DNA from 3 places in the Paenibacillus sp. PvR133 genome. Region 2 is predicted to be linked to each of the others. Evidence: riboswitches for the same ligand, from Rfam matches in the RefSeq annotation. Region 2 holds a riboswitch; each other region holds the start of a gene.
What was found. A riboswitch is a leader RNA that binds a small molecule or an ion and turns the genes downstream of it on or off. The one in region 2 is predicted to bind cobalamin.

Region 1 (4,855 bases), 230 kb from region 2:
TTGTATGGCAAGCTGCTACGCTTTTTCCCGACGGTGGTTACGGGTTCGGTGGTTACGATTATCGGTCTATCCCTTATTCCGGTGGCGATGAACAATGTAGCAGGGGGTCAGGGCAGCGCGGATTTTGGACAGCCACGTAATTTGCTGTTGGCGTTAGTCACACTACTGGTTATTCTGCTTGTGAATCGGTTGGCAAAAGGCTTTTTGCGCTCGATCTCCGTGCTTATTGGGTTGTTCGCGGGCACAGTGGTTGCTTATGGCATGGGAATGGTGCATTTTGCTCCTGTGGCGGAGGCCTCATGGGTGAGTGTTGCACAGCCGTTTTATTTTGGTAAGCCAGAGTTTAGCATTATGGCAGTTTGTACGATGATTATCGTCAATATTGTCAGTATGGTTGAGTCTACAGGCGTTTATTTGGCAGTAGGCAAAGCAATTGATCAGAAGGTGGAGCAGAAGCAGATCGTCAATGGTCTGCGTTCCGAAGGACTTGCGATTATGCTTGGGGGTATTTTTAACGCGTTTCCTTATACAGCTTTCTCGCAAAATGTGGGTCTGATTTCACTCACACGCGTCAAATCGCGCAACGTTATTTTTGCTGCGGGCGGTATCATGGTTGTTCTTGGTTTGCTTCCTAAGCTGGCTGCCTTAACGACTGTGATTCCTAATGCTGTGCTGGGCGGAGCGATGATCGTCATGTTCGGCTCGGTCGCTGCATCAGGCATGTCTATTCTGTCAGAAGTGGATCTGCGGAAGGAAAGCAATCTGCTGATCGCAGCATGCAGCATTGCCGTGGGCCTAGGCTCTGCCGTTCTGCCGCAAATGTTCGACCAGCTGCCGAGCTTTGCTAAAATGCTGTTGCAAAATGGTATCGTTTCGGGCTCGATTACAGCGATTGTCTTGAACATCGTTTTGACAAGAAAACAGGGCGAATCGGTCAAAAGCGTGACGGTTCAGGAGGTTCCACAGAAGGTTTGATGATTAGGGATAAATAAACCCTTGCCGTCTGGGGACATATAGATGAAGCTGCGGGATGAAATGGGTAGCTCTAATTTGGTGTGTTTTCCAGTTTATACGCTAGAAGAATTTGCTAGAGTGGTAGGAAGAGGCATGATATAATCTAAATTATGGATTTTGAATAGTGGTGGATGTTTTCGGACCACGGTGCAGCTTCCCGAAAGGGGGTGAAGCCGATGGTCACACTTGTATCGTGCTACGATGTGTTGCGTTGGATGGTTACGTTACTAAGCCTGGTGTTTAGCATTCGTAAACTTTATCGCTGGCTACGTCGGAAATTTCGGAACAAGCGAAAACCCACCGCGTAATTAGGTTGGCCCCTAACGGTGGGTTTCGTTTGCATTAACCATTAGTTATGCAGCGCGCCGTGGGTGATCCACAGCCTTTCAAGTCCTAAGAGTCTTTGCCGTTGGCGCGGCGAAGGCTCTTTTTAGTATACGGACACGGTGGTTATTTCTATACCTAATTTTAACACTTCAATTGCGTGCACGCAATTGAAGGTTATGTCTTGTTTCTTTCTTATCGTTCAAATTTAAACTATTGTGCAGCATTTATTGACAAGCCTGTGACAACAAAATAAGATCGTAATGGAAAGAAATAAAGGAAGAAAACAGGTGTGAGCCGGACGACTCTATGTACGGGGTTTTGTTGAGACCATGTGGATAGTTGTTGAGCGTGTTCACTTAAAAGGGAAGTTCGGTAGATTCCGACACGGACCCGCCACTGTATACAGGCATCAGCAGGATACTGCTGGAGCTTTCAGAACAGCCACTGGAACTGTGAAGAACCGGGAAGGCCTGAAAGATGCGCCTGGAGTCAGGAGACCTGCCTGTTTTGACATCACTGTCAGACCCACGGGATGCTGGGGAGGTGGTTAGGCGTGCTGCATACGGAATGTCTGAAACCGATCTGATCCCTTCTATGTTTTTGGAGTTGGCTTCGAGGTGAGTTTTGACATTTTATAATGAAAGCATTTCTGACTGCTGATCAAGTGGTCCGGAATGCTTTTTTCGCGTTTTGCGTTAGGTTTATATGATTTTACAAGATAGAGGGGGATTCTTTGAATGATTAGCAATCGTAGTAGGCGTTCATGGTTGATATGTACAGGGGTGATGCTGTTGCTGGCAGTTATGGCTCTTTCGGGATGTGCCAGCAATAAGACGTCGGATAGCTCCGGCAAAGGTGAAAACGCGTCAGCACAACAAACAGCGACAGGTAAAAAGCTGATAATGGCGTATACATGGAAACCGTCAGGCGTTGACCCGCACGGAGATAATAGCTGGGATGTGATGCGATCCGGTGCAGGTGAGACACTGGTACGTTTGAATGAAAAGCTGGAGCCTGTGGCTTGGCTGGCAAAGGAGTGGAAGCAGGATAGTCCTACAGTTTGGACGTTCAGCTTGCAGGATAAAGTCACTTTTCATGATGGAAAGAGTATGGATGCAGCAGGTGTAAAAGCGTCTTTGCTGCGCTCTATCGAGAAAAGCCATCTGGCAAAGGATTTACTGAATGTGAAGTCAATTGATGTAAGCGGCCCGCTGGCCTTGAAAATCACGACAAACCAGCCGAACGCGGCGCTGGTGTCCAATCTAGCTGATCCATCGACGATTGTACTGGATGTGGCATCGATGAAAGATGAGCAGAGTTACCCAGCGATGACAGGCGCCTTTAAAATCAAAGCATTCAACAAGGACCAATCCTTGGTCGTAGAGCGTTATGACGGATATTGGGGCGAGAAGGCACGACTGGCTGAAGCGACGATGAAGTTCATTACGGATGGGAATTCGCGCCTGATGGCGCTGCAATCCGGCGAGGTGGACGTGGCGACGGATATTCCGGTTGATAATGCAGAGGTACTGAAAAAGAATGACAAGTTACAAGTGCTGTCGGCTCCCTCCTTGCGCACCCATATGATCGTGTACAATATGGAATCGCCAGTATTCAAGGATGCGGCGAACCGTAAGGTGGTGGACAGCCTGATTCCGCGCACATCGATTGTGAGCGCCGTCATGAGGGGCTTCGGTACGGAAGCAAGCAGTCCGTTCCCGAGCATTCTTCCCTTCGGTAAAGTTGAGCGTAAAGCGCTGAACGGAACGGCAGAGCAGCTGTTGACGAAGGATGGCTGGCAGAAAGACGCCCAAGGGACATGGACTAAGCAAGGCAAGCCGTTCGAGGTTACACTGCTGACTTTCCCTCAGCGTCCAGAGCTCTCCGTTATGGCTGAGGTCATCCAAAGCCAATTGCTGAAAGAGGGAATCCAGGTCAAGATTCGCAAGGTGGAAAATATCGACGAGGCGTTGACCAAAAACGATTGGGATTTTGCTATGTACAGTATGCTTACTGCTCATACAGGAGAGCCGCAATATTTTATGGACATGTTTTATTCTTCGAAAAGCGAAGCCAATGTAAGCCGGTATAGTTCCAAGCCGCTAGAGAGTATTCTTAACAGCTTGAAGCTGGCGAAGGATACAGCGCAGCGTAATGCTGTGACACTACAGGCGCTGGATATCATCAATGCGGATTTGCCACAGTCGTTCATTGTGCATCCTGATAATGTGTTTGGTGTGAAAAAAGGGGTGGAGGGTTTTACACCCCATCCGATCGAGTATTACTACATTACAGCGCAATCTGATATTACGGAATAACGAGCTGCGTATCCTATGATTCGTTTTATACTGGAACGTGTGGCGCAGCTGCTCATCATTGTATTCGTTGTATCCACGCTGACTTTTGTACTGATGCGGCTCGCTCCTGGTGACCCTGCTACTATTTTGCTCACCGCGCATAATGTCCCTGCCTCTGAGGAGGCGTTGACGACGCTACGGCAGGAACTGGGCTTAAACGAGCCGCTTCATATTCAATATGTGAACTGGCTGCGAGATGTGTTCACGGGGCATTGGGGCACCTCGTATGTATCCAAGGAATCCGTGCTAGCCGAACTATGGAACAGACTGCCTGCTACTGTGGAGCTAGCTGCTGCGGGCTTTGCCGTCATGACGGTGCTTACGCTGGGGCTGGGACTGGCTGCCTCGCTAAAAATCAGCGGCCCACTGGATCGTCTGGGCAGGCTGTTTGCCCTGCTGGGATCGTCGATTCCCTCTTTTTGGCTTGGTTTTCTGTTGATCTATCTATTCTCCGTTCGCTTGGGCTGGCTCCCATCCATGGGAAGGGAGGACTGGACACATCTAGTGCTCCCAGCGCTGACTCTTGGCGCAGGTTTGGGAGCGGTGCAAGCCCGTGTACTGCGCGCTCAAATGCTGGAGCTGGGTGACCGGAATTTTGTGAAAGCAGCGAAGGCTCGAGGCTTTTCACGTATGCATATCCTGTTTTTTGAGATATTTAAGCATGCGGTTCTGCCTATGATTACACTGCTAGGTACCAATCTATCATTTATGCTGGCAGGTAATGTCATCGTCGAGACCATTTTTTCATGGCCGGGGTTAGGTAAGTATTTTATAGATGCGATTACCCAGCGAGATTATCCGGTGATTCAGGGGTATGTTATTTTTGCCGTATTTTTAATTGTAGGTGTTCAGTGTTTGGTGGATTTGGTCCAGACGGCGATAGATCCGAGGCTACGTTTGCGTTAAGGGGGAAGCTGAAAATGAAAAAGATACGGCTTTCCTTTCAAGGGAGCTTGCTGGCAGGAGGCGTACTTTTTGGTCTGATCGTGCTGCTTGGGTTATTGGCTCCATGGGTCGCTCCTCATGATCCTCTTCAAGTGGATCTTTTGAACCGTCTGGCACCACCCAGTCGGAAATATCCTTTCGGTACGGATCATCTGGGTCGGGATGTGCTGTCACGGCTAATTTACGGGATACGGACGAGCGTGCTAATCGCA
Region 2 (4,855 bases):
AATTTTTGTTATAGCGAAAATGTTTATCTAATATAATGAATAAGTTTCGATGCATGATACTTAGGACAGGAGCTGAGACGTTAATGAATTCTATTTGCGTATTTGCCGGGTCCAGACCTGGACATTCATCGGTATATGTTGAGGCTGCAGGCAAGCTGGGGGAAGCCATGGCTCGCCATCATATCCGTCTGATCTATGGTGGATCTAGCAGGGGGCTGATGGGAGAGGTGGCGGATGGAATGCTGGCGGGTGACGGTCAGGTCACTGGCATTATGCCCACCCTGTTATTTGATGCAGAGATCATTCATCGGGGAGTTACCGAATTTATTGAGGTAGCAAGCATGCATGAGCGTAAAGCGGCAATGAGCGAGATGGCCGATGCGTTTATCGCTCTTCCGGGTGGCTTGGGAACCTTCGAGGAGCTATTCGAGGTATTGTGCTGGGCGCAAATCGGGATTCATCGCAAGCCCATTGGGCTGTTGAATGTGAATGGATATTTTGACCCGTTAGTAGAAATGGTGCGTCATAGCGTGCAAGAAGGGTTTACCGGGGCCGAGCACCCAGCGTTATTAAGTATCTCTGCGGACCCGGACGAATTGCTACATATGTTAAAAAATAAAGCAGAGAACTTGAAATAAAGCGTTTTTCGTGCTTGCACAACTGATTGAGGCAAGGTTATGATAAGACCCATAATCAAATAGCGGACAGACAAGGTGCCTTTGCGATTGAGCAAAGGGTAACAGGGAATCGGGTGCAAATCCCGAGCGGTCCCGCCACTGTAAGGAAGAGGATTTTTTAAAATGGTCACTCGTGAAAAACGGGGAAGACGAAAGAATCCGTTGATGCCAAGCCAGGAGACCTACCTTGATCTGTATGCACCGTTAACCTTCGCGGAGAGGATGGGTGTACGAAATCAGGAAATCAGGCACACGTTGCTTTTTCCATGTTGGCTAGAGGTTTGCGTGGATATGAACGTGCAGCAGCGTTTGAAACGTAAACAGTCAGATGGAAAACAACGGCAGGCTGGAGGAAGACAAATAGTGTCTTCTTACGCTGTTTGTTCGTCTGATGAGAGATGCGTACATAGAAACCCCATCCGGGCAGGATGGGGTTTTTTGAGTTACACGATGTGCATAAATCATTGAAATAGATAGCATAGCTGCCCTGAAAAGGATGAATAGGAGGAGCACGATGAGCCCATTAGGAAAATTGCTGGTGATTGGATTTGGACCAGGAGATATGGAACATATCACAAAACGGGCGCTGGATGCGCTGGCCGAAAGTGAGGTCATTATCGGCTACAATACCTACGTTGATTTGATCCGTCCGTTGTTGAACGGACAGGAGATTGTACGCACAGGAATGACAGAGGAAGTGAGCCGTGCGCAGGAGGCGGTTCGCCAAGCAGAGATGGGCAAGAAGGTAGCTGTCATTTCCAGTGGAGATGCGGGAGTCTATGGTATGGCAGGGCTGGTGTATGAGGTACTGATGCAAAAAGGCTGGCGACGCGAGGACGGGGTTGAGGTAGAAGTCGTACCGGGGATCTCGGCTATTCAGTCCTGTGCATCACTGTTGGGGGCGCCAGTTATGCATGATGCGTGCACGATCAGTCTGAGTGATCATCTGACCCCATGGGAAACGATTGTGAAGCGCGTAGAAGCAGCTGCTTCGGCCGATTTTGTAATTGCATTATACAACCCGCGCAGTGGTCGGCGTACCCGCCAGATTGTGGAGACGCAGTCCATTTTGCTGCGTTACCGCGATCCGCAAACTCCAGTCGGGTTGGTGAAAAGTGCTTATCGTGAACGTCAGCAAGTTATTGTAACGACGCTGGAAGATATGCTGAACCATGACATTGGGATGCTGACGACTGTAATCATCGGCAATTCCTCGACGACGGTGTATGACGGCTTGATCGTGACTCCGCGCGGATATCAGCGCAAATACACATTAGATGCGACCGAGCAGGCACTCAAGCCGCATCAGCGTCTCCGCACGGAAGCGGAGCCGTGGTCGCTGGGAGCACAAGAGGATACACTGCAAGCAGGCGCAGCCCCGACTACGCCCGCTGGACCCTCCGCGAGCGGCGCTGCGGTTGCGACGCAGGCAACGACTGCTGTGCAAACCGGCGCAGCCCCGGCATCGCTGGCAGCAGAGGCACTAAGCCGTCTCGCTGTCGGCGGCAAGCTGCCTGGCGAAGCCAACGCTCGCTGGAGCGGGCAAGTGCCTACCGCCGAGAGCACCGCCGGAACGTTAGCGGTGGCCGGAGCGGGGGCTACGGCTGGAATGGCGACAGGCGGCTTTGGCAAGCCTGCGCTGTTTGAGGTGGGCGTTTCCCCGGGTGTGGGAAACAAGAAGTTCACCGCTCGTCAGATGGCGCTGCTCGCCGAGGTAGCGGGTGATGACGGCGAGCTGGAATACACGCCAGATCATCAGATCGTGCTGCGCGTGCCGTGTGCAGACCCCGAGGAACTGGTCGGACGGCTGCGGGATGAACGATTCATTGTCATGCCGATTGGCGATGTGTTTAAGGTGAAGGCGTGCGACTTCTGCAATATGGAGAAGGATGACGCTGTGCCTGTGGCTGAGCATCTACAGGTTGTACTTGGCGGATTACAGGCACCCAAGGAAACGAGTATTGCTTTGAACGGATGCGGTATGGCCTGCTATGGAGCGGTGCTGGAGGATATCGGAATCGTCTATCGCAAGGGAGGATACGACCTCTTCCTCGGTGGCAAAAAATTCGGTCGCAATGCTCATGCCGCTCAGCCTGTAGCGGAAGGAATTCCGGGTGATCAGATTACTGATATCGTGGAGAACGTCATTGCTGAATATAAGGAAAAAGGGCATCCGAATGAGCGTTTTCATAAATTTTTTAAACGTGTAGGGGTCGTTGCGGGTTTCCGGCATGAAGATACACCAGCAACGGTAGAAGTGAATGCGGTTTGTGGTGATTAATGGAATGAAGGCCTGATGAACTGGATACAAGCATATATATAAAATAGGGCGTCATGCAGGTTATCCCTATAAAGAGGAGGAAAAAACAGCAGTGGATGCAATATTGTTGGTTGGACATGGAAGTCGGGACCCGGAGGGGAACCAGGAACTGCTAGAATTTGCACAGGCAGTGGCAGACCGGGTACCGGATATGTGCGTGGAAACCTGTTTCTTGGAGTTGGCACGTCCCAGCATTGCTGAAGGGATGCAAACATGTGTGGAGAAAGGGGCGACGCGTGTCGTTCTTATTCCGATTATCTTGTTCGCAGCGGTACATGCCAAAATTGATATTCCGATGGCTATTGACCGGGCAAAAGTAAAGTATCCGCAGGTGGAATTTGTATATGGACGTCCGATTGGTGTTCACGAGAAAATCGTCAGCATTCTGCAAAGCCGCTTGAAAGAGGCCCGTCCGGTTGCAATTCCAGCGGGAATGAATAGCGCTGTAGAGGCATTTGCCGAGGTATCCGACGAAGAAACGGCGGTACTTGTATTAGGACGCGGAAGTAGCGATCCAGATGCGAACAGTGACTTTTTCAAAATCACCCGTATGCTGTGGGAGCAGCTTTCTTATACGTGGGTAGAGAGCAGCTTTATCGGTGTGACGCAGCCTTCTTTTCCCGATGGATTGGAGCGTTGTGTACGATTAGGGGCCAAAAAGATTATTGTGCTTCCCTATTTTCTGTTCACGGGTGTGCTGATTAAGCGCATCGGAGAAATGACCCAGGAATTTGCCGAGGCTCACCCTGCATTACAAGTGGAGATGGGCGGATATTTTGGTTTCCATCCCCAATTGATTGAACTGGTGCTGGAGCGAGCTAAGGAAGGCTTGTTTGGCAAGGTTACGGCCAATTGTGATAACTGCCAGTTCCGTCTGGAGGCGCAGGAGCACCACCATCATCACCACGATCATGACCACGATCACCATCATGAGCATGAGCACGACCATGAACATCATCATCATGCACATGAGCACGATCATCATGATCACCATACACACAGCCACGATCACACTCATGAGCATGTCCATGCTCACAGCCATGATGACCATGATCACCATCACGAGCATTCACATACGCCATCTGTAGTGAACGGAAGCGGGCAGGTGAAGGGCTCATGATATTCATGCTATGCGGAACGAGCGACGCTCGGGAATTGGCGCTGCAAATCCGTGACAATGGCTTCAACGTATTGACCTCGGTCGTAACCGAAAGCGCGGCAGCCAGCTTGTCCGAAGTGGGACTAGACGTACGTACAGGACGAATGACAGCCGATGAAATGGCTGCAATGATTCGGGAGCAGGGAATACTGGCCGTCGTTGATGCCAGTCATCCTTTTGCAGAAGAAGCACATGCGAATGCGATGACAGCCGCTCGCGTATCTGGAGTTCCTTATATTCGCTACGAGCGGGCGGGACTGGTGTATGACAATCATCCGTTGCTCCACATCGTGTCTTCCTATGAAGAGGCCGCATTAGAAGCGAAGCAACTCAAAGGCTCTGTAATGCTTACGACAGGCAGTAAGACGCTCGGCACGTTCACCAAGCATTTACTCGGAGACCCGGAGATTCGTCTGGTTGCACGCATGCTGCCGCGCTTGGACAATATGGAGAAATGCAGCGAACTGGGCATGGAGCAAAAGAATATTATTGCCATGCAGGGACCCTTTTCCCGCGAGATGAATGAAGCATTGTACAAGCACTATGGCACGACCGTGATGGTCACCAAGGAAAGCGGACGCACGGGAGCAGTGGATGAAAAGGTTCAATCTGCATTGGAGCTGGGGATTCACGTACTTTTGATTTCCAGGCCGGAAGTGGAATTTGGCACAGTATTTGATCAATTCGAAGGAGTCATCG
Region 3 (4,855 bases), 2.0 Mb from region 2:
GCGCTTGGACAACGCGGAATTCTTATACGTAGCTGTGCTATGTATCCGGGACTGACGACGAGCCATTTTCGAATTGCGGTCAAGGATGCAGAAGCCAACGCCAGGCTGCTGTCTGTATTGGGTGAAGTGCTGGAGGAGGAGCAGCGGCGTGACAGTTAGCTTGATTATCCTGGCAGCCTATCTTTTGGACAGGCTGATCGGTGACCCGAGGTGGTTGCCACATCCAGTCATCGGTATGGGACATGCCATTTCAGCATTGGAAAAAGCGATTCGCCGCCAGGCCCGAAGTGACCGGGGGTTGAAACGTGCGGGTATACTGCTTCCACTCATTGTGGCGGGAGGCTCCTTTACGCTCGCCTGGGCGCTATTGCACTTGCTTGCCTGGATTCATCCGTGGTTGTCTGTCGGCGTAGAAATGGTGCTGATTGCGACCACGATTGCTTCCAAAGGACTAAAGGACGCAGGAATGGCAGTATACCGAGCGTTGCAGGCGGATGACCTGGCTGCGGCACGGCGGGAGCTGGGCATGATAGTTGGGCGGGATACGCAACAGCTTGATGAGCCTGAGATTGTACGCGGTACCGTCGAAACGGTCGCTGAAAATATCGTGGACGCGATTATTTCCCCGCTTTTTTATGCCTTGATCGGGGGAGCACCCTTGGCGCTGGCTTATCGTGCTGTGAATACGCTCGATTCCATGGTTGGCTACAAAAATGAAAAGTATCTGCATTTAGGCTGGGCTTCAGCACGTCTGGATGATGTCGCTAACTACATTCCGGCACGCCTGACAGCGGCAATGCTTGTGGTAGCGGCGTGGATGTACAAGCGAGATGCTGCAAGAAGCTGGCGCACAGTCAAGCGAGACGCTCGTCTGCACCCAAGCCCGAACAGTGGCTTCCCGGAATCGGCTGTTGCCGGTGCACTGGGGATTCGTCTTGGAGGCTATAATGTGTATCATGGCGTGCGCTCCTTTCGTGCATACATGGGCGATTGGATACGACCGCTAGAGTCGAAAGATATACGGCATACGATCCAGCTGATGTTCGCCGTGTCCAGTATGTTTGTAGGATTGTGTTTGTTAGGAGCCGCAGGTTGTTTTGCCTTGGGATGGGTGCGGTGAGGAGTGACACACTGAATAATGATCGAGCAGGAAGTGACATGATCTTGAAACAAGATATAGCAGCAAAAAGGACAGTAGAATACGCACAAAGTCCGAACTCACAGGAGGATAAGGTGCCGTATGATGCTAAAGAAGATCTGCATTGGGACATGGAACTCGTGTTAGTTCGTCACGGCACAACCTTATGGAACAAGGAACGTCGATATCTAGGACACTCCGACTTAGGTTTGCTACCGGGAGCAGAGCAGGAATTAAAGCCTTTGCAAGAAAAATTGCAAGGGCAGTCCTTTGCTCGAATCTATTGCAGCGATTTAATGCGATGTCGCCAGACCTTGCAGATCATTGTGCCGGAATCAGAATTGACGTCTGGAGGTTCCCTATCTACTATGTCTCCTATGATGGAACCACGTCTGCGAGAGCTTCATTTTGGTGAGTGGGATGGAAAAACGTATGACATGCTCAAGGATGTGTCGTTGTATCGCGCTTGGATTGATGAGCCGCAACGGATAACCCCTCCTGGAGGAGAGTCTTGGGCAGATTTAGTGAATCGTCTACGGAAATTTCTTGACTCTCTGTATGAATGGCGTGTTGCTATGGAAGTTCAACCCATGGATTTGACTGCTGCGCCACCCTCTGTTTTGGTCGTTACGCATGGTGGCGTAATTCGTCAGTTAGCTTGCATGCTGATACCGGGCCATGATTTTTGGAGTTTGAATCCGAAGCCGGGAGAAGCATTTAGGATTCAATTGAGGCTGGCAGGACGGCACAATTACATAGCAGAAATGCTTCCTCATTAGGTTAGACACCAGCGGATAAAGAGGCTGTTTGGGTTGTAAGCCGCCTCTTTTTAACCTATAATCATCAAGTAAAAGAACGGCTTGACTACCACTACATCAAATATCCAGCAGACGAGGTCGGCGCAGCGTGATGAAACTATGGTTTCCCTTGCCTGCGCTGTTAAAAGGGAAGTCGGTGTGAGTCCGGCGCGGTCCCGCCACTGTAAATGGAAACATGCCCGTTAGTCCTGCTTTATGTGCTACTAAGCATATGAAAGAATTTCAGGACATGCATTTTACCATAAGTCAGGATACCTGCCCGTCCGCCTGTCACCATAATCCTTCGAGGAAAGGATGACGTGTTCGCAGTGACTGTCCATGCGGAAAGAAGCTGCCGCCTGCGCACGATCTGCGCTAACGTGACCCCTGTGTCCTGATATGAGGATGCGGGGTTTTTTTGATAGGAAAAGAAGGCTGGATTTAGAAGATATCTGATGATGTTCAAGTAACGCTCTTAACGATTTTTTTATGAAGGGGTGCAAATCATGGCAGGAAAAAAAATAAAGGTTTGGACAACAGGTCTATTGGTTCTGATTTTGGCAGTTGTGCTGAGTGCATGTGGAGCTAATGGGAAAAATGCTGAAAATAAAGAGAACCAGACTTCTTCACAGCAGCCGGGACAGACCGTAACCGCACAAGAGCCTCCGGGCAAAACAGTTTACCCACTCACAGTTAAGGATGCAACAGGACAGGAATTTACATTCAAAAAAGCGCCGGATAAAATCGTTTCCGTCTCCCCGGCAGAAACCGAGGCGCTGTTCGCCATCGGGCTGGATAAGGAAATTGTCGGTGTCTCCGACTACTCTGATTACCCAGAAGCAGCTACGAAAAAGCCTAAAGTGGGCGGTATTATGAAACCGAACGAAGAGGCGATCATTGCTGCTAACCCGGAAGTCGTTTTTGCAGGGATATCACTTAGTGAACAGGCTACGACCAAGCTGCGCGATATGGGAATTATGATTTTTAAAACGGAACCGAAGACAGTTGAAGATGTCATGGCTAACATCGAATTGTATGGGAAAATCACCGATCATCAGAAAGAAGCGAGAGCGGTGACTGACAAGATGAGAGCAGATGTAGCTGAAGTGAAAGAAGGAATTAAAAATATCGGTAAAGGGCAGAAGCTGCGGGTATACGTCGAGTTTTCACCAGGCTGGACAGTTGGTAAAGGCGAGTTTATGGACGAGCTGATCACGTTAGCGGGCGGCGAAAATGTAGGTGCCACGCAGAAGGGGTGGTACCAAATTAGTGAGGAAAATATTATTGCTGCGAACCCTGACGTGATTTTGTACAGCAAAAGTGTCAAGGACGACAAAACTGGTCAAACGCTCGGCGAAATCATTAAAGCTCGCAGTGGATGGGATCAAATATCGGCTGTTCGCCACAACCGGGTATTTGCCGTGGATGATAATTTGATTAGTCGTCCGGGTCCACGCGTAACGGAAGGTCTCAAGGAAGTGGCCAAGGGCGTGTATCCTGAAATTTTCAAATGAACCGTAAACTGATCGGCTTTGGAGGAACAGGTCTTGTCCTGCTGTTACTGACGCTACTGCTCTGTCTTGGCATCGGCTCGGCCAAGCTTCCGGTCAGCCAGATCACGGGCATTCTGGTTAACCACCTTCCATGGTTAGGCGATACGTTTACACCGGATTGGAATACATCCTCAGAGCAAATTATTTTGAAGGTCAGATTGCCACGAGTGTTACTGGGAATGTTGGTAGGAGCAGCGCTGGCGCTGGCGGGAGCCGGATTTCAGGGTGTGCTGCGTAATCCTTTGGCTGATCCGTATACACTGGGGGTATCCTCGGGGGCTTCGGTAGGAGCGGCAGTACTGATTTATTGGGGCCTTCAATTTTCATTTGTTGGCATATGGACGCTGCCGCTAGTGGCATTTACGACCGGAATGCTGACGCTGTGGATGGTGCTGACGTTGGCACGGGAAGGTGGAAAAATTCCGACACAAAGTCTCATTTTGTCGGGTGTGGTGATGCAATCCTTTCTGGGGGCGGTTGTTTCCTTTCTGACAGCCATGTCGAAGGAGACGGTCAATGAAATATTGTACTGGACGATGGGAAGTCTTAGCCTGCGCGGTTGGTCATATACAGGAATCCTTTTACCTTATGTGGTCATAGGACTGGTATTTCTATGGAACCGGGCACGTGTGCTGAATATTTTGGCTTTGGGTGAACGTCAGGCGGCTCACATGGGAGTTCATGTAGATGCGACGAAGCTATCTGTTCTGATCATTTCCACGCTGCTGACAGCAGCCGCTGTCTCGGTATGTGGAGTGATTGGCTTTGTGGGACTCGTTGTACCGCATATCATTCGTCTGGTGACAGGACCTGATTACCGGATGATTGTTCCATTATCTGCGCTCGGTGGAGCTATTTTTATGGCTTGGGCAGATACGGCGGCTCGCACGTTGTTAGCCCCCACGGAAATTCCTCTGGGCGTGATGACGGCCTTTGTTGGGGCACCGTTCTTCGCATATCTCCTGTACCGGAACAAGAAGCTGCGCAGGGGGGAAATGCTGTGACAGAACAAAGTGAATCACAGAAGGTACATGATCGGGCGTTAGAGGTAGCGGGTCTAACACGTGCCTATGGAGAGTTCCATGCGTTAAAGAATATAAGCTGGAGCGTCGACGAAGGAACTTGGTGGGGGATTATTGGTCCGAACGGCAGTGGAAAATCCACCTTGCTGCATTTGCTTTCCGGTGTAGATCAGCCAACTTCGGGAAACGTGCATATCTATGGCAAAAAGGTCGGTAGCTACAGCAGAAAAGAGCTTTCCCGACTCATAGCCGTACTCCAACAGGAAGGGCTTCCTCCAGTGGGATACACCGTCAGGGAAGTCGTAGAAATGGGACGTTTTCCTCATCAGGACTGGCTAGGCAGGG

Region 1: linked by a shared signal. The riboswitch ahead of JOE49_RS04930 (ABC transporter substrate-binding protein) and the one ahead of cobJ (precorrin-3B C(17)-methyltransferase) in region 2 are both predicted to bind cobalamin.
Region 3: linked by a shared signal. The riboswitch ahead of JOE49_RS12510 (ABC transporter substrate-binding protein) and the one ahead of cobJ (precorrin-3B C(17)-methyltransferase) in region 2 are both predicted to bind cobalamin.

Annotation. Positions count from the first base shown of each region.
Region 1 covers NZ_JAFIBS010000001.1:1,117,512-1,122,366, reverse strand. The annotation lists gene JOE49_RS04935 (nucleobase:cation symporter-2 family protein) at 1-975, shown strand, start outside; cobalamin riboswitch at 1,658-1,861, shown strand; gene JOE49_RS04930 (ABC transporter substrate-binding protein) at 2,079-3,659, shown strand; gene nikB (nickel ABC transporter permease) at 3,675-4,604, shown strand; gene nikC (nickel transporter permease) at 4,619-4,855, shown strand, end outside.
Region 2 covers NZ_JAFIBS010000001.1:882,635-887,489, reverse strand. The annotation lists gene JOE49_RS03900 (LOG family protein) at 84-638, shown strand; cobalamin riboswitch at 696-881, shown strand; gene cobJ (precorrin-3B C(17)-methyltransferase) at 1,192-2,958, shown strand; gene JOE49_RS03890 (sirohydrochlorin chelatase) at 3,050-4,117, shown strand; gene cobK (precorrin-6A reductase) at 4,114-4,855, shown strand, end outside.
Region 3 covers NZ_JAFIBS010000001.1:2,848,151-2,853,005, forward strand. The annotation lists gene cobD (threonine-phosphate decarboxylase CobD) at 1-159, shown strand, start outside; gene cbiB (adenosylcobinamide-phosphate synthase CbiB) at 149-1,120, shown strand; gene JOE49_RS12505 (histidine phosphatase family protein) at 1,159-1,917, shown strand; cobalamin riboswitch at 2,040-2,233, shown strand; gene JOE49_RS12510 (ABC transporter substrate-binding protein) at 2,442-3,449, shown strand; gene JOE49_RS12515 (FecCD family ABC transporter permease) at 3,446-4,492, shown strand; gene JOE49_RS12520 (ABC transporter ATP-binding protein) at 4,489-4,855, shown strand, end outside.